Regions from separate parts of the Paenibacillus sp. FSL P4-0176 genome, predicted to be linked through region 2. Evidence: riboswitches for the same ligand, from Rfam matches in the RefSeq annotation. Region 2 holds a riboswitch; each other region holds the start of a gene.

Evidence for each region. A riboswitch is a leader RNA that binds a small molecule or an ion and turns the genes downstream of it on or off. The one in region 2 is predicted to bind S-adenosylmethionine.
Region 1: linked by a shared signal. The riboswitch ahead of mmuP (S-methylmethionine permease) and the one ahead of metA (homoserine O-succinyltransferase) in region 2 are both predicted to bind S-adenosylmethionine.
Region 3: linked by a shared signal. The riboswitch ahead of MKY95_RS27610 (methionine ABC transporter ATP-binding protein) and the one ahead of metA (homoserine O-succinyltransferase) in region 2 are both predicted to bind S-adenosylmethionine.

The regions. Positions count from the first base shown of each region.
Region 1 is NZ_CP150242.1:6,309,028-6,316,999, reverse strand. Features, by position in the region: gene MKY95_RS29105 (VOC family protein) at 1-523, shown strand, start outside; gene MKY95_RS29100 (PAS domain-containing methyl-accepting chemotaxis protein) at 1,011-1,916, shown strand; gene MKY95_RS29095 (spore germination protein) at 2,065-3,777, shown strand; gene MKY95_RS29090 (spore germination protein) at 3,816-4,916, shown strand; gene MKY95_RS29085 (Ger(x)C family spore germination protein) at 4,913-6,115, shown strand; SAM riboswitch class I at 6,186-6,287, shown strand; gene mmuP (S-methylmethionine permease) at 6,380-7,792, shown strand; gene mmuM (homocysteine S-methyltransferase) at 7,770-7,972, shown strand, end outside.
Region 2 is NZ_CP150242.1:2,031,806-2,039,777, forward strand. Features, by position in the region: gene MKY95_RS09495 (5'-3' exonuclease H3TH domain-containing protein) at 1-552, shown strand, start outside; gene MKY95_RS09500 (phosphodiester glycosidase family protein) at 558-1,664, shown strand; gene MKY95_RS09505 (MOSC domain-containing protein) at 1,695-2,381, shown strand; gene MKY95_RS09510 (ROK family protein) at 2,454-3,332, shown strand; gene MKY95_RS09515 (HRDC domain-containing protein) at 3,509-4,510, shown strand; gene corA (magnesium/cobalt transporter CorA) at 4,581-5,516, opposite strand; SAM riboswitch class I at 5,968-6,091, shown strand; gene metA (homoserine O-succinyltransferase) at 6,328-7,245, shown strand; gene MKY95_RS09530 (PLP-dependent transferase) at 7,270-7,972, shown strand, end outside.
Region 3 is NZ_CP150242.1:5,979,582-5,987,553, reverse strand. Features, by position in the region: gene MKY95_RS27635 (polysaccharide biosynthesis protein) at 1-1,247, shown strand, start outside; gene MKY95_RS27630 (DUF2515 family protein) at 1,447-2,733, opposite strand; gene MKY95_RS27625 (thioredoxin family protein) at 2,876-3,220, shown strand; gene MKY95_RS27620 (heme A synthase) at 3,757-4,695, shown strand; gene MKY95_RS27615 (Cthe_2314 family HEPN domain-containing protein) at 4,859-5,575, shown strand; SAM riboswitch class I at 5,705-5,846, shown strand; gene MKY95_RS27610 (methionine ABC transporter ATP-binding protein) at 5,973-7,007, shown strand; gene MKY95_RS27605 (methionine ABC transporter permease) at 7,008-7,667, shown strand; gene MKY95_RS27600 (MetQ/NlpA family ABC transporter substrate-binding protein) at 7,742-7,972, shown strand, end outside.

The sequences.
Region 1 (7,972 bases), 3.0 Mb from region 2:
GATTACGAGAGGAATTGACCATATTGGAATAACTGTACCGGACATGGAGCAGGCGACACTATTTCTACAACAGGCGTTTGGAGCTCAACTTGCCTATGACCATATAACGCCGGATGATCCCCCACAGGAAGGACCCGAGGCAGAGCTTAAATTAGGACTGCGTTCAGGAGCAAAGGTTATTCATATTCGGATGTTATCGCTCGGGGAGAGCGCTAGTATAGAGTTATTTCAGTACGCGAATACAGCGCAATCAGAGCCAGTTAGGGCATCGGATTATGGTTTGCAGCATATGGCATTGTATGTGGACGATATGCAAGAAGCTACACGACACTTCAAGGAAGCGGGCGGGGTGTTGCTAACAGAGCCTGGGGCGTTGACCGGTCATATTGAAGGTGGGAAAGGCAATCAGTTTGTGTATGGAAGAGCACCTTGGGGGATGCTGATCGAGCTGATCTCTTATCCTGCGGGCATTCAGTATCCAAATCACAGTGAAACGAAGCGCTGGACACCACGAAAAAAATAATAAAGATGAGACTGGATAAGAAACAGAACGACGCATGATAAATCGTTCTGTTTTTCTTGTATATAGGGGTTAAACGGTTATTAAAAAACAGAAATTATGTTACAAATACGTTACAAATACAGAAGTGTATACCTCTTTGCCTTATGTTACGATACGTACTAGTAGATACAGAGATATTTTACGGATAAGATAAGTTATAACGTCTCTTTTCTGGACGATGAATATGCTCCGAAAGTATGTTGATGGAACCCTTTTATCCAGGATATTGAAGAAGCATTGAAACGAAGGAACAACTATATATTTTGACTTCACAGGGTTGCAATAAAAATAAATAACAACAGGTGATCCAAAATGCTGCAAATCGGGTATCCATAGTAGAGCCATCTAGAACCTGATGGATACATATGTTGTTATGATTGTTTTTTGCTAGTTAAAGGCTGTCTATTATGGAATGAACTGTGGGGGTTATCAAGTGTCTATATTAGATATGGAAAAGAAAGATGTTGTCACCGATGCAATGGTCATCAAGGCGATGGAGAAAAGTCTTGCTATCATTCGATTCGATCTGGATCGCCGGGTAACCTACGTGAATGAAGTCTTTGCCCAGACGATGGGATATACGGTAGATGAGATGTACGGCATGAAGCATCAGCAACTGTGCTTCGGTCAATTTGCAAATACTCCGGAATATGATGCTTTTTGGAATAGCATATTTAATGGTGTCAGCTTCCAGGACAAGGTTGAACGCAAGGATGCAAAGGGGAATTCTGTATGGCTTGAAGCGACATATATGCCGGTGTACGATGAGACGAATCAGAAGATACTGGGTGTCTCCAAAATCGCCACCAACATTACCAACCGTCAGAACAACATTTCTGTCGTAGTGAATGAGCTGAAAACGATGTCTCATGAACTGAATGGGCAGGCAGATGTAGGTATTGAACGCAGTCAGGAATTGATGTCCAGTATCTCCTATATCTCAGAGGTGTCAACTTCTAACCGTGCAACGCTGACTCATTTGCAGGAACAGGCCGGATCGATTCAGGGCGTGGTACGAACGATACGCGAGATTTCGTCTCAGACGCAACTGCTCGCGTTGAATGCTGCCATTGAGGCTGCACATGCAGGAGAATACGGACGAGGATTCGATATCGTGGCCAAGGAAGTTAAGAAACTATCCGCAATGGTGGAGAGTTCGATTAATGAGATTCGAGATAGCGTGACTGGAATAACCAAGGAAATTGGCAATATCACAGGTGGCACCAAAAAAGTAGAAGAATATGTGGAGCAGAGCCAGAAGCAGATTGAGATCGCATTGAATGATTTTACAGCAATTGCTGCTTCAGCTCACTTGTTGGATGCCAAAGCGGAGCATGTGACCAGAATCGTATAACAATATATAGTAATAGCGGTTCCTTTCACAGGAACCGTTTTTTTGTCGTTCAGTACTCAAAAAAACGGGAATTATTGTGATCAAACGGGGACACAATACTTGGGAATACCTGCAGCTATGTCATGCAGAGAAATGTTGGGGTGGGAACATGTGGTCAACAATTGTATCCTACGTGCCGGATTGGTCCATATGGATTCAGGCATTCTTGGTCTTCATCATTCCAATTGGTATTACATTGAGCATGCGCTGGATCAATGCTGCCATTAAGCGCGGAAGCTTCTCTCGTTCGAAGCCATCGTCCATATCCTCGAAGGATATCTCGCCAGCAGCCAAAGGGCAGGGTGAAGGGACCGAAACAGGCCACTATGCCAATATTAAATTAACCGAAAAGTACAGCATAAATCTGACGAGTGTGAAAGAAAGCTTTGGACTCAATGCAGACGTGCATATTCGGGAATTTATTATTAGGGGAACGAATACACGGGCTGCGGTCATTTATACCGAAGGCCTGGTAGATCAAGACTTAGTTGATGATCACTTGATTACACCGTTGATGTTCGAAGGTGTTCCTCTACTTAAGCAGGAGGGTTTCCTTCATCCAGACAACGCACACTTACTGTCGGCATATCTGCAAGATCAATTACTTCCTGTCAGTCTGGTTGAGGAGACGAAGTCCCTCCAAGAACTCGCAGTTGGTGTGTTGTTTGGGAAAAATGCACTGCTGGTTGATGGTTTGCCAGGTGCTTTATTAATTGGAGCTCATAAGATCAAAACAAGAGGTATGAATGAACCCTTGTCAGAGGGACTGCTTCGTGGGCCTCGTATTGGTTTTACAGAGCAATTAAGCGATAATACAGGCATTTTACGTCGTTATGGAAGTGATCAGAGCCTGTTTATTAAGAAGTATGAAGTGGGTTCACGGATCAAAAAAGATTTGGCGATAGCCTATATTCAGGATATTGCCGATCCAAATCTCGTTGCAGAAGTATGCAAGCGAATCGAAGAGATGGATATGGATTCAATGCTCGAATCAGGTTATGTGGAACAACTCATCGAAGATAATACGCTGAGTCCTTTTCAGCAGGTACTGAATACGGAAAGACCTGACCGAGTGATGGGTGCCCTTCTGGAAGGCCGAGTGGCAATTTTGTTGGATGGAACGCCATTTGTATTAATTGTACCGGTGACCTTTAGCATGTTGCTTCAGTCTCCAGAGGACTATTATGAACGCTGGATTCCTGGAACATTTTTGCGAGTGCTGCGTTTTATGGCCGCGATGCTGGCATTGCTTGCTCCTGCGCTCTATATCTCGTTTATCTCGTTCCATCCGGGTCTTATTCCAACCAAGCTGGTATTGACGATTATTGAAACGCGTACCGGAGTGCCATTCCCCTCAATTATTGAGGTACTCATCATGGAGCTTTCAATTGAAATCTTGAGGGAGGCCGGGATACGCTTGCCCAAACCGATTGCGCCAGCGATGGGTATCGTAGGAGGTCTGATTATTGGCCAAGCAGCCGTGCAAGCGGGAATAATAAGCCAATTTCTGGTTATTGTCGTTGCGGTAACAGCCATCTCTTCCTTTACGATTCCGGTCTATAGTGCGGGATTAACGCTAAGGATTCTACGATTTGCCGCTATGTTCAGCGCAGCCGTACTCGGATTGTTTGGCGTGGTTATGTTCTTTCTACTTGTGTGTACACATCTGGCACGACTCTCAAGCTTTGGCGTACCTTATGTTGCACCAGCCGTTCCCTATCACATGAATGAATGGAAGGATTTTGTTATCCGTGCACCGCTAAATATGATGAGAATGCGTCCCAAAATGACTAATCCGATCGATGATGATCGGAAAAAATAAATGGAATTCCATCTACTGAAGGTCTGGAGGTGAACTAAGTGAATGGCTCCCAAGGAAAGCTAACCACGACACAGGCCGTTGTAATTATTGTCAATTACATGCTTGGTGCCGGGATATTGACACTACCTCGAACGACCAGCAAAGCTGTCGGAACACCGGATGTCTGGATTTCCATTATCCTATCTGGATTCATTATCATAGGTGTGGGAATAATTCTGGTTACCCTGTGTCGCAGATTTCCGGAGAAAACCGTCTTCCAGTTCACCCGTGAGATTACGGGCAGCTGGATTGCTTACATACTGGGATTGTCTATGATTATGTATTTCATAGTTATTGCCGCATTCGAAATCAGAGTTATGGCTGAAGTGACTGGGATGTATCTGCTCGAACGCACCCCCACCTGGGCGATTGTGATGGTCTTCATGTGGATCGGTGTATATATGATTTCAGGCGGGCTTGGCGTTATCGTACGTGTGTTTGAGATCATCCTTCCGATTACGATTATTATATTTGTGATTGAAATTTTGCTTAGTAATCAGCTATTCGAGATTGGCAATCTGAGACCCGTCCTCGGTGATGGGATTATGCCCGTTTTCCAAGGGTTGAAGCCTTCACTATTATCTTATACGGGCTATGAGGTGATGTTAATCATGACTGCCTATATGAAAAATCCGAAGAAGAGCAATAAAGCGATGACCTGGGGGATACTCATATCCACTATTATCTACTTGATCACGGTGGTGATGGTTATAGGCAGTTTATCGCTCGATGGCATCAAAACTCGAACCTGGCCAACGCTGGATTTGGTAAGAAGCTTCGAAATCCAGGGTCTGATATTCGAGCGTTTTGAATCCTTATTGCTGGTCATCTGGATTATGCAAATCTTTTCGACTACAGCAATTACACATTACTGCGCTTCGGTGGGTATTCGTGATTTGTTTCGTTCCAAAAAAATCAAAGGCATCATGTACGGCCTGCTGCCGTTCATTTATCTGACAGCAATGATACCCAAAACAGTGGATGATACCTTCGTACTAGGAGATATGCTAGGCAATGTGTCCGTATTTTTGTTTGGCATTTTACCTCTGGTACTACTGTTGTTAAGTCTGATTCGCAAAAAAGGAGGCAAGCATGCATGATTACATTCCGCATGTTGTTACGCTTAGCCACTGTATTATGCATTCTCTTAACGATATCCGGATGTTGGAGCAGTCGAGAGATAGAGGATCTAAGTGTCTACGTTGGTCTCGGGATCGATATCGGCAAAGAGACGGAATTTGAGGAGAACATCGCCAATCAGGGAGGAGGGTATTCCAAGCAGAACAATGTGACAGCCACGGTACAGATTGCTCCGGGTAATTCCAGCAGTCAGAAGAGCCAACAATCCGGTTCGCCTGCTTCTGGTAAAACGTCCTATTCCAATGAACAGCTTACCGGAGATTCCTTGCTGCAAATCTTTCGTCAGTTTGCACTGAGACGAGATCATCCGCTCATCGGACATCATCTGAAGGTTATCGTTGTGTCCAAGGATATCGCCAAAAAGTATGGTCTGGACCAGCTGCTGGATTTTGTACTTCGGGATAACGATATTCGTCCTAACTGTCTGGTGTTGATTAGCCATCATCGCGCTGTTGATGTTCTGACTTCAGATGATCCTTCCCGGATTCCAGCATTTTATCTTACAGGTATTACCGGTAATTCATACTTGTCCAATAAAATCCTGGACCCCGTTCTACTCTCCAAATTAGATGCACAAATGCAATCCGGTTCCAGCTTTTTGCTCCAGAATGTACTGAACTTCAATGGAGAGGACAAGTTCTCCGGTGCCAGTATCTTTGATGGGAAAACAACAAAATTCATCGGGGAACTCAGCCAAACGGATCTAGAAGGGCTATCTTGGCTCAGACCTAAAGAAAAAGGAGGTATCTTGAAGACATACAATAAAGAGGGGTTCACTGTTGTATATGAAATGAAGAAGAAAAAAACAACAATAATTCCAAAAGTGGTTGGCGATGATATTTCATTCCATGTGAAAACTGAATCCGAAGGCTGGTTGATGGAGGATTGGCGTGCTCCCGAGGAAGAGGAAAAAGGTGCGTATCTCAGTGAATTGGAAAAAGAATTTGCTGAACTTGCCAAACAACAGATTCGACAGTTGTTATACAAACTGCAGCATACCTATAAAGTAGATGTTGCGGATTTTCGGGATAGCTTGCGTATTAAAGAACCTAAAACATGGAAAAAAGTCAAAGACGATTGGGATAAAATTTTTAGCACCGTGCCGATCACCTATGAGGTAAAGACCACCATCACGAATCCGGGGTCTTCCACCGAATAGCGAGGTGTGCCATATATTATTTAATTGTTGACACATTCATGATAGATCGCTATATTAGTAAAAAATCATTTTCTTATCCAGAGAGGTGGAGGGACTGGCCCTTAGAAACCTCAGCAACAGATCTGAAGGATACTGTGCTAATTCCAGCGGGTGAAAGCCTGATAGATAGGAGCGTTTGTTTTTATTTGTCAGTAACGGCGCACTCTTTAGGCAGAGTGGGTCTTTTTTGTTTTTTCTGGATGAAGAAGTAGGGGAGCAGCAGGTATGGAGAACAACAACGACAAAGGGCATTTTCAGCGGAAAATGCAGGCACGGCATGTGGTCATGCTCTCTCTCGGAGGAGTCATTGGAACGGGATTATTCCTCAGCTCAGGTTACACGATTCAGCAGGCGGGACCACTGGGAACCATTCTGTCCTATCTGATCGGAGCCATCGTTGTATATCTGGTGATGCTCTGTCTTGGTGAACTGTCTGTTCATATGCCAGAGACGGGAGCATTTCATAGTTATGCAGCCAAATATATCGGACCGGCAACAGGTTACACGGTGGCTTGGTTATACTGGTTAACCTGGACTGTTGCGCTTGGCTCCGAATTCACAGCCGCCGGATTGCTTATGCAGCGCTGGTTCCCATCGGTAAACGTATGGATATGGAGCGCGGTTTTTGCACTGATGATCTTTCTGTTTAACGCTCTAACGGTGAAATTTTTTGCGGAATCCGAGTTCTGGTTCTCATCTGTAAAAGTAGTGACTATCGTAATCTTCATTATTATCGGTGGCGCAGCCATGTTTGGGTTCATTCCCATGGCGGATTCTGAACCGGCTCCATTTCTATCGAATATTACCGCATCCGGGTGGTTCCCTCATGGGGCTACAGCGATATTGATGACCATGCTTGCTGTAAACTTTGCCTTCTCAGGCACCGAGTTAATCGGCATTGCCGCCGGTGAGACGGAGAACCCGGAAAAGACGATACCAAAGGCTATTCATACAACGCTGTGGCGTTTGGTTATTTTCTTCATCGGAACGATTATTATCTTGTCGGCCTTGCTGCCCATGTCGGATGCCAGTGTACTGGAAAGTCCGTTTGTAGCGGTAATGGAGCGGGTGGGTGTACCCTATGCAGCAGACATTATGAACTTTGTTATTCTGACGGCGATTCTCTCTGCTGCCAATTCAGGCCTGTATGCATCTTCACGTATGCTCTGGTCTCTGGCTGACAAAAGAACGATCTCTCCGTGGTTTGCCAAATTGACCAAAAGCGGAGTACCGCTGAATGCACTTCTGATTAGTATGGTGGGTGGTGCGCTGGCCTTGCTGTCCAGCATCATTGCGCCAGGTACGGTGTATATTACGCTGGTTTCCATTTCAGGTCTGGCTGTCGTTGCGGTATGGATGAGCATCAGCGCTTCCCAATACATGTTCCGCAGACAATATATCCGGGAAGGACATGCGGTCAAAGATCTGGTCTACCGCACACCACTGTATCCGGTGGTACCAATTGTTTCATTTATATTATGCCTGGCTTCATGCATAGGTATTGCCTTTGACCCGACACAGCGAATTGCGCTGTATTGTGGGGTTCCGTTTATCGCAGTATGTTACGCTGCTTATTATCTGACAGAACGTGTGAATAAGAAAAGAGGACAAGTACATGACGCAAGAACAACAGACTAACCCCATGGAACAGATCCTTCGTGAACATCCGGTCATGATTCTGGATGGAGCGTTGGCTACGGAACTCGAACAGCATGGATGTGATCTCGATGATCCACTATGGTCTGCTCGTGTGTTGCTTGAGAATCCGGATGTTATTGTTCAGGTCCATGCAGATTATTTTCGAGCAGGAGCCGACTG
Region 2 (7,972 bases):
GGATTCGAAGCCGACGATTGCATCGGGACGCTTGCGAAGTATTATACCGAAGAGACCGATATGAATGTTATGGTACTGACGGGTGACCACGACATGTTGCAACTGATCAATGACCGCACAAGTATCATTATTATGAAAAAAGGCCATGGCAACTACATGGTGTACAACCCTGAAACGCTCATGGCTGAGAAACAACTGACACCTCGTCAAGTGATTGACATGAAGGGTCTGATGGGAGATGCCAGCGACAATTATCCCGGAGTACGGGGAATTGGTGAGAAAACAGCGTTGAAGCTTGTACAGGAATACGGCTCCATTGAAGGGATTCTGAGCAACATGGATAAACTGACCCCTTCGGTGCGTAACAAGATTGAGAATGATCTGGACATGCTTCATTTGTCCCGCAAACTGGCAGAGATTCATTGTGCTGTTCCGGTTGCCTGTGCGCTGGATATCTGTGAATTGCGTCTTGATCCGGATATGGTGATGGACAAGTTTGAACAACTTGAGATGAAGAGCCTTGGCTCTTGGATGGGAGTGGCAATAGGGTGAGCAACATGAATAACGTACGAACAGGCAAAAAGTGGTGGACAGGGGCTATGGCCCTCGTCCTGGCCTTGCCCGTAATTCTTTCGGGAGCAGTAAGTGCACCACAGACAGTGGATGCTAAAGCAGCAATTAGCACCAAAGTACAGAAAGTAAAAGCAGCAGGACGTAATTTTACCGTACAGACCGTTTCCATTCCAAAGGGAACACCGGTTACCGTGGGACTCGCGAAGAAGCAAGTTGGCCAGACGGCAACATTGCCATCGATTGTGAAAGCCTATGGTGCGCAAGCAGCCATTAACGGAGCATTTTTTGAAGCATATAACGGAGCACCAGATCCATACGGTATGTTAATAGCAAATGGTAAGGTCATACATATTGGAAGATACGGAACATCCATCGGATTTAAGGAAGACGGCTCGGCGATCATGGATTCACTTCAGGTGAGTTTGACAGGTAAAGTAACGGATACAAAAGGTAAATCACGCAGTTGGTATGCGACCTTTATTAATCGAACACCTTCAGCGAACGCAAGCATTACGATGCTGTATACGCCTGAACGAGGTGCCACAGTTGGGTTCAAAGGTGGCACTGCGGTTGTCATGGAGAAAGGTATCGTGACCAAAAAAGTGCCCAATACAAATGTAGCGATTCCTAAGAATGGCTCGGTACTGGTCTTCACAGGTAATCAGAAGTCTTCTTCGGACCGTTTCACCGTTGGTTCGACCGTAGAAATGAATTATAAGTATACGAACGCAGCAGGCAAAGAGATCCCTTGGCAAGATGTAGTGACTGTTGTTGGGGCAGGACCCCGTCTGGTAAAAGACGGCAAGGTAGCTGTCAATCCGACGAGCGAAGGTTTCAAGGATGCCAAGATTCTTAATGCTTCCGGAGCCAGAAGTGGTATTGCGATTATGGCGGACGGTTCTGTTATGCTGGCTACCGTTTCCGGAGCAACAATCAAGGAGTGGGCAGCGGTGATGCAGAAGCTTGGCGCCAAACAGGCCATGAATCTGGATGGCGGTGCTTCCTCGGGTATGTATGCCGGTGGCAAAATGCTGACTTCTCCAGGTCGGCTATTGAGTAATACACTCGTATTTGGCGGCTCTGTGCGTTAAAAGAAAGTGATTATGGGAGGTATGACGCAAATGACACTCACATCTGATCGAAAGCCAGGGGAGGGCAATACAGCTGTTCTGGCCATTAATGTAGGACTGCCGCAGCCGCTCCCTGGGCAGAAGCGTGAAGTGCTGAGCGGCATTGTGAAACATCCTGTATCCGACGCGGTTTTCCTGTCATTCACTGGAATGACAGGGGACGCGCAGGCGGATCTGGTGCATCATGGCGGCCCTGACAAAGCCGTTTGTGTATACGATTACAGTCGTTATCCGGCGCTGGAACAACTGATGGATCGCAGGCTGGATTGGGGAGCTTGTGGAGAAAATCTGACGGTTGAAGGTTGTGCCGAAGAAGACGTACGGATTGGTGATGTGTACGAGTTGGGCGAAGCCACAGTGCAGGTCAGTCAGCCCAGACAACCTTGCTTCAAGCTGGGTGCGAGGTATGACTATAAGGAGCTGCCTGTTTATTTTCAGGAGAGTGGATACACCGGCTTTTACTTTCGTGTACTGCAAGAAGGTGAGGTAAGGCCTTCATCGATATTTCGACGGATCAGCACCGATCCAGCCTCAATGACGGTTCTTGAAGCCAATCGAATCATGCATCAGGGGAAAGAAACTGTCGAAGGTATTCAGGCGTTGCTGGCTATTCCTGCGCTGTCAGACAGCTGGAGGCAAACGTTAATGAAACGATTGTCCAAGCTGGAGAACAAGTAGCAGGGTAATTATCGTGTCATCAAGTAAAGCAATTCGAATTCCTTTTTAAACTAACTTGGGAGTGTGACTAACATGACGATCTTAGGCGCAATTGAAGCAGGCGGAACCAAATTTGTATGTGGTATTGGCACAGAAAACGGCGAAGTTCTGGAACGCGTAAGTTTTCCAACAACAACACCGGAAGAGACCATGGCTCAAGTGATTTCATTTTTTGAAGGCAAAGGCATTGAAGCTCTGGGTGTAGGTTCATTCGGTCCGATTGATCCGATTGAAGGAAGCCCAACATATGGCTATATCACAACAACACCTAAACCACATTGGGGACAGTATAACGTGATTGGAAAGCTCAAGGAGCATTTTGATGTGCCGATGACATTTGATACGGATGTGAATGGTGCGGCACTTGGAGAAGCAACCTGGGGCGCTGCACAAGGTCTTGAGAGCTGTCTGTATATCACTGTGGGTACAGGTATTGGTGCAGGTGCTGTGGTTGGCGGTAAAATGGTCCATGGATTGTCACATCCAGAGATGGGACATATCATTGTACGCAGACATCCGGAGGATACATACGAGGGTTTCTGTCCGTATCATGGTGACTGCCTCGAAGGCCTTGCAGCAGGACCGGCCATTAACAAACGTTGGGAGCAACCGGCTTATGAACTGCCTGCAGATCATAAAGCTTGGGAGATCGAAGCGCATTACCTGGCACACGCCCTGATGAACTATGTTCTGATTCTCTCTCCGCAGAAAATTGTCATGGGTGGCGGAGTAATGAAGCAGGAGCACCTGTTCCCGATGGTTCGTAGCAAACTGCAGGAGTTGCTGGCTGGATACGTTCAGCATCCGGCACTTCAATCCGACATTGACCAGTATGTTGTTTCACCAGGACTTGGTGACAATGCGGGTCTGTGTGGTTCACTGGCGCTTGCCAAGTTGGCATTGAATAAGTAGGTCATTAAGGGATTGACGAATTTTACCATTGTGGTATGATATGGGCAACAGCATAGTACGGTTAATGAGGAAGCACCTCTCTTGCATGGATTTTGCAGGAGGGGTGTTTTTTTGTGCTGCCTATAGGTAGTATCTCTAACTCGTATAAGCTGAATATTCAAAGGGAGGGAACGAAAATGGAAGTCATTTTCATGAACAGATTGTCCAGAATGTCAGATCAGAATGCAGAGTATGCACAGTTATGGATTGGGGAAGAGGAAGATAGTTGGCAGCTGGGATGGAGTCGCTACGAGGAAGGAGAGCGTGAGGACAGCATCTGGTATGAAGGGACTTCTTGGGAGGAGCTGCTTCATATTTACCGTCATCAGCTTGCCATACAGATGAGTGAGGGGTACCGACCGCAGTTGCAGGGGTTATTTCATGAGAATGATGATCTGAAGTCACGCAGTTATGGTGGACAGCGGCTCCATTGTTACAGTGAGTTATACGGCAATGAGCAATTATATACGGATCTGTGCACATGGCGCAGGAAGAGAGCTGTGTCTGACCGGAAGGCACCGTATTTTATTGCAACGAATCGTCTGTTGCGTTTGATCAGTGCCTTTGTTCCGCAATCGCTTGATGAACTGATGCAACTTCCGGGAGTAGGAGAGAGCAAAGCAACTGAGTATGGTACGGAATGGATGGAGATTACAACCGGACTGGAGCGTTCAACGACATTCCCGCTGGACTGGGTATACACGGCGCTGAAGGAAGAAGAGTATGAGAGTTGGTTATACAAGCAGAGAGAGCAGAAGTATAAGCAGGAACTTGATAAGTTCACCACGCGTAAGCAGGTGCTTGAAGGCATGAAGGAAGGGTATACGTTAGAGGAGATTGTTCATCGATCCGGATTATCCCGACGCGAGTTGGTTGAGCTGTTAGAGGCACTGGATCACGAAGGTTATGACACCGATTGTCTTCTTGATGTGGAGCTGGCAGTGATGCCAGAGAACGAACAAGAGGCCGTATGGAGTGCGTATGAGGAGCTGGGAGATACGTTCCTGAAGCCAGTATTACATAAGGTGTATGGAGGAGAGAAACCCGATGGAGGAAGTCTGGAGCAGGTCTATGAAAGACTGCGCATGATTCGAATCCGCTTCCGTCGGCACGCAGAGACAGAGAAGAATGTTGGTTAATAATCAGAAATGAAAAAAGACGAGGCGTTTCTCCCGGAGGAGCGCTTCGTCTTTGTTATTTCATACGAGTTCATACCCAGTCTTTCTTGCGGAAAATGAAGAACATGCTCAGGCCCAGGGTAACCATTAGGCCAATCACAACAAAATAGCTGTATTTCCAGTTAAGCTCGGGCATATTCGTAAAGTTCATACCGTATATACCGGTAATGACCGTCAGCGGCATGAAGACCGTGGTAATGGCGGTAAATACACGCATGATTTCATTCGCCCGGTTCGCAATACTGGATTGGTAGGCTTCTCGCAAGTTGCCCATCAGGTCGCGATAAGTCTCAAAGGTTTCAGATATTTTTACAGCATTCTCATAGATGTCACTGAAATACTTTTGCAGTTGATCATCGATGAGACGCAGATCTTTTTTATTCAAGGTGTTAATTACCTCTTTCTGAGGTCCAAGGACTTTTTTCAGCCACAGAATCTCACTGCGTAGCCCGATGATTTCATTCAGATGTGACTTTTTGGTGTGCATCAGAATGTCTTCCTCAAGCTTCTCGATCCGTGCTTCAATTCGGTCACCTACGGTGAAATAATTATCAACAATCAAGTCAACCAGCAAATACAGCAGACGATCCGGTGTACTGATTTCCTGTTCCCACAGGATGGGTTTCAGTGTGCGCAATTCGCTGACCTTGTGCTTGGTAACACTAATAATGAAATGTCTGCCGAGGAATAAGTTGACCGCACGTAGAAATATCTCTTCATCATCAAAACGAATGCTATTAATCACAATAAAATAATGGTTCTCATAAATTTCAATCTTCGGACGTTGTTCTTCGTCACTAAGACAGTCTTCCACAGCCAGATCATGCATCAAGAACAGCGGCTGAAGTACCGCCAAATCGTCTATGTCTGCATCAATCCAGTAAAATCCTTCCGCTGGTGGAGTCAGCGCCTGCTGAATGTCGTCCACCGGAATAAATACACCGTTGTTTACCAACCGGATTTTCATCGTTAATCTACTCCTTCTGCACCCGCCAACTTGGCGGATATTATCATTATGGGCGCAAAAAGAACAAATCAGCCGGTCGGCAGCGGAGCCTGGAGATCAGGGCTGCGTTCACTATATAATCAAACGGAAGTCACGTCCCGCTGCCGGCATGCTGATGTTAATTCTTTATGCAGTTTGTCGGAATTCGGCTGCCAGTCAGGCCTCGGGTCGCCATCCATTTAATATGTCACCTCTCACATAAGGGTTTATAACACCTTGTTTAGTATACCGCTGGTACAAGGTGCTTTCAAGCGCAAAAATGTGTCTATTTCGCGCCCTGAGGCAGTCTATGACAACGGATGATGAACGGTTCCGATCTGGGAAGCAGACATCGAACTGCATCTTGACGTGAGGGCATTAATGTAATAAAGTAGACGGTGAACCATATTTAATTACAATCTAATACAGCGAAATCTTATCAAGAGTAGGTGGAGGGACTGGCCCGATGAAACCCGGCAACCGGCGGTATACCGCACGGTGCTAATTCTTGCAGCGACTAAGTGTCAGGTGGCACTGTTGTAACTGAGAGATGAGAGAGGCGCATATCTTTTTTACATATGACCTTTCTCGAAATCCGAGGAAGGTCTTTGTTATATGCCCCGACTTCTCAGCAGTGATTTTCGCTAAGGAACTTGAGGTTGTTTGTAACGTTGGATGAAAGAGCAATTCAATGTTTTTACAAGCTCAAGGCAGTCTATAACTGTATTGATGTGAAGATATCAAGCCAGGGGTGGCTGCATCTATCTATGCACAAGGAGGAGTTAGACTTACTATGCCAATCAAAATACCCGATACTCTGCCAGCAAAAGAAGTACTTGAAGGAGAGAATATCTTCGTCATGGATGAAACTTCTGCATATCAGCAGGATATTCGTCCACTCCGTATCGCTATATTAAACCTGATGCCCACAAAGGAAACGACCGAAACACAATTGCTTCGTCTGGTGGGAAACACGCCTATTCAGGTGGATGTCGTTCTCGTACATCCCAAATCCCATACGTCGAAGAATACGTCTCAGGAGTATTTGGATCTGTTCTATAAAACCTTTGATGAGATTGAGCACCGCCGTTTCGATGGAATGATCATTACGGGTGCCCCGGTGGAACAGATGGATTTCGAAGACGTGAACTATTGGAATGAAATCCAGGAGATCTTCGAATGGACCAAAACCAATGTGACTTCAACCCTCCACATATGTTGGGCTTCCCAGGCAGGTTTATACCATCATTTTGATGTACCCAAGGTTGCACTTGATGAAAAGTGTTTTGGCGTTTTCCCACATACCATTAATAAACCACATGTTCCATTGTTGCGTGGATTCGATGAAGTATTCAACGTTCCACATTCCCGTCATACGGAAGTGAGACGCGAAGATATTGAAAAGAATGAGAATTTAGAGATTTTGGCTGAATCCGAGGAAGCGGGGATCTTCCTGGTTGCTACCAAAGACGGCAAACAGATTTTTGCCACAGGACATGCCGAGTATGACCCGTTCTCATTAAAGTGGGAGTATGACCGGGATGCAGCCAAAGGTTTGGATATCGCATTGCCTAGACATTATTATCCGAATGACGACCCTTCCCGTGTGCCACCAGCTACTTGGCGCGCTCATGCCAACTTATTATTCTCTAACTGGCTCAATTACTATGTGTATCAAGAAACACCTTACGATATTGGCCCGCAAATCTAATCGAGATTACAGGAGGATGCAGCAATGGAAGACAACAACAAGTTGAAAATCGAAAGCCGCTTAGCACAAATTGGGTCCATTAATGAACCGGTAACAGGCGCCATTAACTTTCCGATCTATCAATCCACTGCGTTTCGCCACCCGAAGCTTGGACAAAGCACGGGGTTTGATTATATTCGTACGACTAATCCAACCCGAAAAGTATTGGAAGAAGCTGCCGCAGCGCTGGAGTCCGGTGATGCAGGTTTTGCCTGTAGCTCGGGAATGGCCGCGCTGCAAACGATCTTCGCCATGTTTGGTCAAGGGGATCATCTGATTGTATCGCTGGATCTGTATGGTGGAACCTATCGTCTGCTGGAACGTATTCTGTCCCGTTTCGGCGTAACTGCAAGTTATGTGGACACGAATGACCTGGCAGCACTGGAGAAGGTTCGTCAACCGAATACAAAAGCTGTATTTATTGAGACACCAACCAACCCACTGATGATGATCACCGATGTGGAAGCCGTTGCTTCCTGGGCGAAAAGTTACAACCTGTTGACCATTGTTGACAACACGTTGTTGACTCCATTTTTCCAACGTCCGATTGAACTGGGGGCCGATATCATCATTCATAGCGCTACCAAATATCTGGGCGGACATAATGATGTGCTCGCCGGACTAATTATTACCAAAGGTGAGGCGTTATCTGCAGAGATGGCGTTCCTGCATAATTCTATTGGAGCCG
Region 3 (7,972 bases), 3.3 Mb from region 2:
TGGCTCCAGCGTTACTACTTTTCCCGGCTATTGCGATGATGCGTGGATATTTCCAAGGACGCGGCAACATGACAGCGGGTGGTATTTCACAGATTGTTGAACAGTTCGCCCGTGTAGGTACAGCCATTATCGTGGCTTATGTCATGCTACAATGGAATTATGATGACCAGACGATTGCTGCAGGTGCTTCATTTGGTGGGGTATTAGGAAGTGTGGGTGCCTTCGGTGTCATGCTGTACTTCACCTTGAAGCTGCGTCGTAGCGACCGTGCGGCCCAATTGAATTACGAGCGTGCAGAGCAGTTGCCGATGCGAGGTATCTACAGTGATATCTTTAAGCTGTCTATTCCAATTGTGCTGTCTTCACTTGCGGTTCCAGCCATTAACTTCATCGATTCATCCCTTGTGGTACCACTGCTAAGTGGCCAGATCGGACTCGAAGAAGCGACAGGTGTACTTGCGATCCTGGGTGCGAAAGCCCAAAGTATTGCGGGTATTCCTCCGATTCTGGCTATCGCTTTGAGTCAATCGTTGGTGCCTGTCATATCGGCAGCATTTGCCCGCAAGGATGAAGCGCATCTAAAGAGTCAGGTTACACTTGCGTTGCGCATTTCGATTCTGACAGGTATGCCGATTGTCATTGCACTTTGTGCGGCAGCGTATTCGGTCAACGGATTGCTGTTTACCAATCTGGATGGAACGCCGATCATTGCCTTGTTAACATTCGGTACCATTTTCCAGATTACGATGATGACCACCAACTCTATTTTACTAGGGGTAGGGAAACCGCGGATTACGATGATCAGTGTCGCAGCAGGTGTTGTGATCAAACTGATCGCAAGTCTGATTCTGGCGCCGATCTTCGGCATTTACGGCATCATTATTGCAACGGCCCTCTGCTTCTTGGTCATCACGTACCTGAATCTGCGGGTCCTTCGCAAAATCGTTGAGTTCTCCATCATGGGAGATCGTTGGAAAGGATTTATCATTACAGTGTTGCTTGCAGCAGGTGTAGGATTTGCAACGAACTGGATTGGCAATACGATCTTTGGACTGTTCCTGCCAGCGCGTGTATCCTTCTTGCTTACCTGCCTTGTGGTTGGTTTGCTTGTTGTGGTGGTGTATCTGGTTCTCATGGTTGTGCTGCGTGTACTGCGCAAGGACGAGCTGGGCAGTTACCCCCGTATTCTGCAAAAAATTCTTCGTCCACTTATGCGTCTTCAACGTGGAGCTGGGCAAAGAGGTTAAACATGCAAGGAGCATCATTCATGCTCCAATATTTTGTGAAAATAGGATACAAGCTCTGTCTGCTGTTAAGCGGACAGGGCTTTTTGTATAGTTAGGGAATGCTAAGCGACTGAACTCGACATTAGCCCCGCAAGTGAGGATTAGCGGTACATCGGGTATCACATCATCCGTCTTTGCCGACTCTATGTGTCCTTTAGCATTAGTGTGTGATGGCTTTAGCATCATGAGCCAGTGCTGTTTTCAGCATGCCATACCGGTGTTCGTGACTCATCTCAAACAGCCATGGGCGACGCGGTGCCGTCAGATAACCGAGACTATCCCGAGTCTGAAGCCAGTCATGTCTGGTAATCGGTTCATAAGGCGTGTCCCCCCATACGGAGAGCAGTTCCGGACTATATAATCGTTGCCCTTCTGGAAGCCATTCCTCATCCAGTAACGCCTGAGCGTATAATGTATGTTCACCCGCCTCGTCTTCACGATTGGTAAACAGGTCAGGCCAATATTCAGCGCGCGAGCCACGATGGGGAACCAAACGTGCGAACTCCAACACTTGTGTGTGTACTTGCTCCACGCCAAACAACAGAGCATATAGGCCTTTGCCAAACATGATTCGCTCATCCAGTTTGCCAAAATGTTCAATGACGCGTCCTGCGAGTCCTGCTCCCCGTCCAAGAGGAAAGACGATATGATTCAGACCGGCCAGATTATGCAGATGGAATGCGGGTTTGGATAGTACTTCTTTTTGAAAATAAGGATGATGCACCACCCGGCTCTCGATATAGTTCTGCTCATTAATAATTAATGCCACACTTAGCAGTGAACTGCATCGTTCCAGCCAAAAGCGTTCCCAAAACGGCGTCATAAACGCCGATACGTGAAAGTGTGACAAGAGATGGAAACAGCTACGTCCGATCCGGCGACTGTTCATATACAGCAGAAGCTGTGGATAGGCATCCTGGAAAATGAGTGCATTGCACCGCTCCAGCAGCCGATACATATGCTCGCGATCGCTTTGATTCTGTAGATTATGCATTAAGTCACTCTGAAGATCTGTCATGTGATATCCGCCGTTGCGAGAGACCATATGGGCCAGTAGTGCCCAATGCAGTTCGGGATATTGCTCATAACATTCCAGATAGGCTGCCGTGCGAGTGATATTACTCCGATTGTGCTCCTGAGTCAGTGTCTTAATCTCTTCCAGAATGATGCAATCTTCTTCGCAGACGAGTGCGCTTTGAACCTGGTCCGTGCGTGTAAAAGATTTGTTGCTGGCAGGTAACAAACGCTCCACCTCAGAGTGTAAGGCAGCTGCCGTATCGGTATCCCACTCGATGTCACGCAATGGGTGACGAAGCTGTGCTGAAGCTTGCCATGCAGCCTGTTTGCCACGCCAGATTTCACGGGCAGCACCCGGAATGGAACGGACCATCTGCAGAAGGGACCCGTGATGTTGTTCGCTGGAAGAATCGGTTCTGGTGGAAGTCATGATGTGACATCCTTTCATGATGTTCTGGGTTTAATTTCACAGACCATGTGGTTTATTCTAAGTATGCGCTGATTATTTGACTTCCACTCGCCAATTTGCTTCACTTAGGGTAAGACAAGGTACAGAAAGGGAGATGAACCGAATGGAACAGATTACTTCCAAACCGGCTTTTGATGTAGCCATCCAATCCCCACGTTTGACGATTGCCGTATTCAAGGCAGACTGGTGTGGTGACTGCAAATACATCGATCCGTTTATGCCTGAGGTTGAAGAGAAATATTCACGTGAACTGACCTTGATTGAGGTCGACGTGGATCAGGTTGGGACGGTTAGTGAAGAACAGAATATTCTTGGCATTCCGAGCTTTGTGGCGTATACAGATGGCCGCGAACTCGTACGGTATGTGAACAAGCTACGCAAGTCGAGAGAAGAGATTGAGCAGTTCCTGGATCGCGCAGTTGAGGTGTACAACACGATTCATAAATAATGTTATACAAGCTCAACTTTTACACAGGCACTCCGATGACAGAATAACCTTCCGATCGCTGTTATCCCCAGATTTCTTTGATCCCTTTTATAAAGGGGAGAAATCCGGGGATAAAGGCGAAGCATATGCTTCCGTTGCAGCTTTCTTTCAGAAAGCTTTTAGCTCCGCTTCTTCAGGCTATTTCTGTCCTCTCCGTTATTGTGTAAATATTTCATTGAACTTATATAAAAGTATGACAGGTTCATGTTGTAAAAGGGTATAATAAAAAGAACGCCATTTCTCTTGAAATAGGGAAATGGCGTTTGTGTGTTCAGGATTCTGTTTAAGACACAATTGAACTGGCATATCCCTCAATTACATAACTCCAATGACCTGTGGGTCATTATTTCACCAGACGTTAACATTTTGTCACAAAGCGCGACGTCAATGAACATTTTATCCGGTATAATGAATTTAGTTGTGAAATAAGTGTCAAAGTACCGAAACAAGCGGAGAATATTCTTCGCCATCTTAAACCAACAGCGGGTGAGAAAAAATTGAAACACTTAACTTTGTTTAAATGGTTAACCGTATTAACCTGTCTTGTCATGTTTCTGGCCACTTTTGGTGGAGGCATCGTAACCAAAACGGAATCAGGCCTTGGCTGTGGAACAGAATGGCCTTTATGTAACGGAAAACTCGTTCCCGCACATACTGTGGCTTCACTCATTGAATATTCCCATCGCGCTGTAAGTGCACTGGCTGGACTGTTGTCCATTGCCTCGTTTGTTGCCTTTCTGCGGTTTGGCAAGTCACGCCGTGACCTGCAATTGTTTTCTTTCCTAACTCTGGTATTTGTTATCGTCCAGGGAATCATGGGGGCTTTTGCCGTTGTCTTCTCCCAATCTTCAGCAGTCATGGCACTGCATTTTGGTTTTGCACTGATTGCTTTTGCCAGTTCTCTAATGATGGCGCTGGGCATAAGGCAGGAGGCCAAAGATGGCGGATTGGAGCGCCTGAATAAATACCCTCGGGTTAGCAAAAAATTCAGGAATCTGGTCTGGTTCTCCACCATTTACACATATCTCGTGGTATACACAGGTGCATTTGTGAGTCACACGGATTCTGCCGGCGGATGTTCTGGATTTCCGCTTTGTAACGGTCAGATTATTCCTGAGCTTTCGGGTGGGGTAGCGGTTGCTTTTGCTCACCGTGCAGCAGCTGCGTCGCTCGTGATTGTTATCGCAATCCTGGGTCATTTCGCTTACCGTAATCATCCGGACAACAAGGAAATGCGTACTCTGGGTGTGGTATCCGTTGTTCTTATTCTGATGCAAGTAGTCATTGGTATTTTCATGATGGTGACAATGAACCGTCCGGAAGTATACATGTTCGTAGCTCTTGCTCATATGCTGGATATCGCCATATTGTTCGGAGTCTTAACGTATATGAGTTTCCTGGTGTACAAGCTACATCGCCCGGCTAATCGTTTTTAAATATGAAAGTCCACCATCCAGTGATGTACATCATTGGACAGGTGGACTTTGTTTGATGTCAGAGGGATCAGGGCAACCTATGGCAAGCAGCAATTACACGGAATGAATGATGTTTCGTTTACGGTGATGAATTCTTGTTGATTTGGAAAAGAGGAGGTTAGATATGCTGCGAACGTTGTTGGGGGAAAAGCCGCGTATAAACGAAGGTAAATTGAAGGCAGCGATGGACGCAATGGCGCATACGCTTGAGCTATTTCAACGACAAATGCATGTGGACCATGATCCCACGCATGACTATCGGAAACTGTATGTGTGGACTCAGGGACTCATCTCCTCACTGGATGAACTGGAGCAAAGCTGTTTCGCTGCTGCTCATTTTCGTAAAAAGGTCGTTGCAGGATCAACGGATGATATGACGCCGACTGAAAAAGCCGAGTATGCACGGTATGTGTATTTCTACAAAGATGGCTTTATCCGCTGCTTTGCCATTCTGGATAAAGTCGGCACGGTATTAAATGAAATATTCCAGCTGAATACTTCCAATACCAAAGCGCATTTTTCTTATTTTACTGTGTTAAGGCAGTTCGACTATGCAAGGGAGCATCATGATCTTGCATTGCAATTAATACAGATCAAGGACTCTTATCGTGAACCGATGAGCAAGCTGCGCAAGCGACGTAATATGGAAATTCACTACATGAACTCAGAAATGCACGATGACCTGTGGCAGTTACACCAGACCTTGCAAGGTAAAGTGAAATTGGAGGATCTGAATCAGCATGTGCAGGAAATGCGTCAGGGCGTGGATATGGTCTGTGAAACGTTAACAGCCTCTTATAGTTATATCAATAAAATATGGAAAAGAAATAATTCCCTTTGACAAATCGGAATACTTGGAATATACTGAGTTTCAATCGAATGTTACATGGATATAACTGATATTTCGGAAGTTACGTTCACATTATAAAGCATAAACTACATGAACTTATAAAATCCTACAACAACATATTTCTTATCGAGAGCGGCGGAGGGACAGGCCCGATGAAGCCCGGCAACCGATTTGTAATGACATGATACATGTATCATTCGTTATAGATGTTAGGTGCTAATTCCTACAAAATGGTGCAAGACACGATTTTGGCAGATGAGAAGGTATATTCTTTCACGTGAAGAGCCCTCTTTGTATCTGCAAAGGGCTCTTTTTTTGTACTTTAAGGGGAGTTTTCCTTTAGATCGGGTAAAGATACATGTAGGTGTTTGGAAAGGGGCAAGTGCGATTGATTGAATTAAAAGGTTTAACGAAAACGTACGGCAAAGGGGCAAAATCTACAACAGCGTTATCCGAGCTGAATTTGAGCATCCAAAAGGGTGAAATCTACGGTGTGATTGGCCATTCCGGAGCTGGAAAAAGCACATTGATTCGCTGCATTAATTTGCTGGAACGGCCTACGGAGGGTGAGGTATGGGTCGACGGAATCAACCTGACTGAACTGAGCAAAACCGAATTGCAGCAACAGAGACGCAAGATCGGGATGATTTTTCAACACTTTAATCTGTTATCTTCGGCAACGGTATATGACAATGTAGCTTTTCCACTAAAGCTTGTGAATACACCCAAGGAAGCCATTGATCGCAAAGTGAAGGAAATGCTCGCACTGGTTGGTCTGGAGCACCATAGCAGCAAATATCCGGCTCAATTATCGGGTGGCCAAAAACAACGTGTAGGGATTGCGAGAGCACTTGCAAGTGACCCAAATGTTCTTCTCTGTGATGAGGCAACTTCGGCACTTGATCCGCAGACGACAAATTCAATCCTTAAGTTATTACTCGACATTAATGAAAAGTACAACCTTACGATTGTGCTGATCACACATGAGATGCATGTCATTCAGAACATCTGTGACAAGGTGGCTGTCATTCATCAAGGTGGCATTGTGGAACAAGGACCTGTAACAGACGTGTTCCTGAAGCCGCAGCATGCGATTACGCGGGACTTCATGATGCGTGACCATGAAGCTGGACTTGCTCTGGAAGAGACCGCTCTGGCAAATGCAGGCGTTGAATTGCAGGCAGGTGCTGCTTCCAAACTTGTGAAGATATCCTTTCTGGGTAACAAAACGTATGAAGCGATTTTGTCTAGAACGGTACGTAAAACAGGCGTGGATTTTGCCATCCTGCAAGGTACAATCTCTACGATCAAACAGGTTCCTTATGGGCAGCTGACCGTTCGGTTCGAGGGTGATTCAAATGCGATTGATCGGACGATATCAGAATTAACCGCTGAGGGACTTGATGTGGAGGTGCTTCGTTAGATGGATTTTTCAACCGTACGTTGGGAAGAGGTTGGTAAAGCTTCCATAGAGACACTGCAAATTTTGGGTGTATCAGGCTTGTTTACCGTTATCTTAGGTTTACCGCTCGGAGTACTGCTATTCATGACAGCCCGATCTGCTTCGATTAAGTCACGGGCAGTGTACACTATACTATCCCTGATTGTGAATATTTTGCGCTCAGTCCCATTTATCATATTGATTGTTGCTCTTATTCCATTCACTCGTATACTCGTCGGTACAGCTACGGGGGTGCTCGGCGTTATACCTCCTTTGGTGATTTCAGCAGCTCCTTATTTTGCTCGTTTGGTGGAGACGACGTTGCGAGAAGTTGATCGTGGTGTCATTGAAGCGGCACAGTCGATGGGTGCATCGACCGGACAGATTGTAAGACGGGTGTTACTGCCTGAGGCACTGCCTGGACTGCTTGCTGGTATAACGATCACCATTGTTACGCTCGTCTCCTATACGGCGATGGCGGGCATGGTTGGCGGTGGAGGTCTGGGAACACTGGCAATCAACTATGGATACTTCCGTTATCAAAATGAAATTATGATCATATCCGTAGTGTCGATGATCATTCTAGTGCAAATTCTCCAGATGGCTGGAGATCGCTTGGTTACATTTTTCACCAGGAAATAACACATAGATAACATGATGGATATGCATTAATGCAGATGCCACATGACAAAATGATTAGAGAAGGGGTTTTACACATGAAAAAATGGTCTTTTGCTCTACTTAGTCTTATGTTGATTGCGGTTCTCGCAGCTTGCGGAAACAACAAGGACGCCGATAGCGGCGCAGACAATTCAGCAGGTGCACCTCGTACAGTTGAATTGAAAGTTGGAGCTTCACCTACACCACACGCAGAGATTCTGGAAAGCATCAAGCCTGAACTGGAAGCACAAGGTATCCGTCTGCAAGTCGTTACATTCAACGACTAT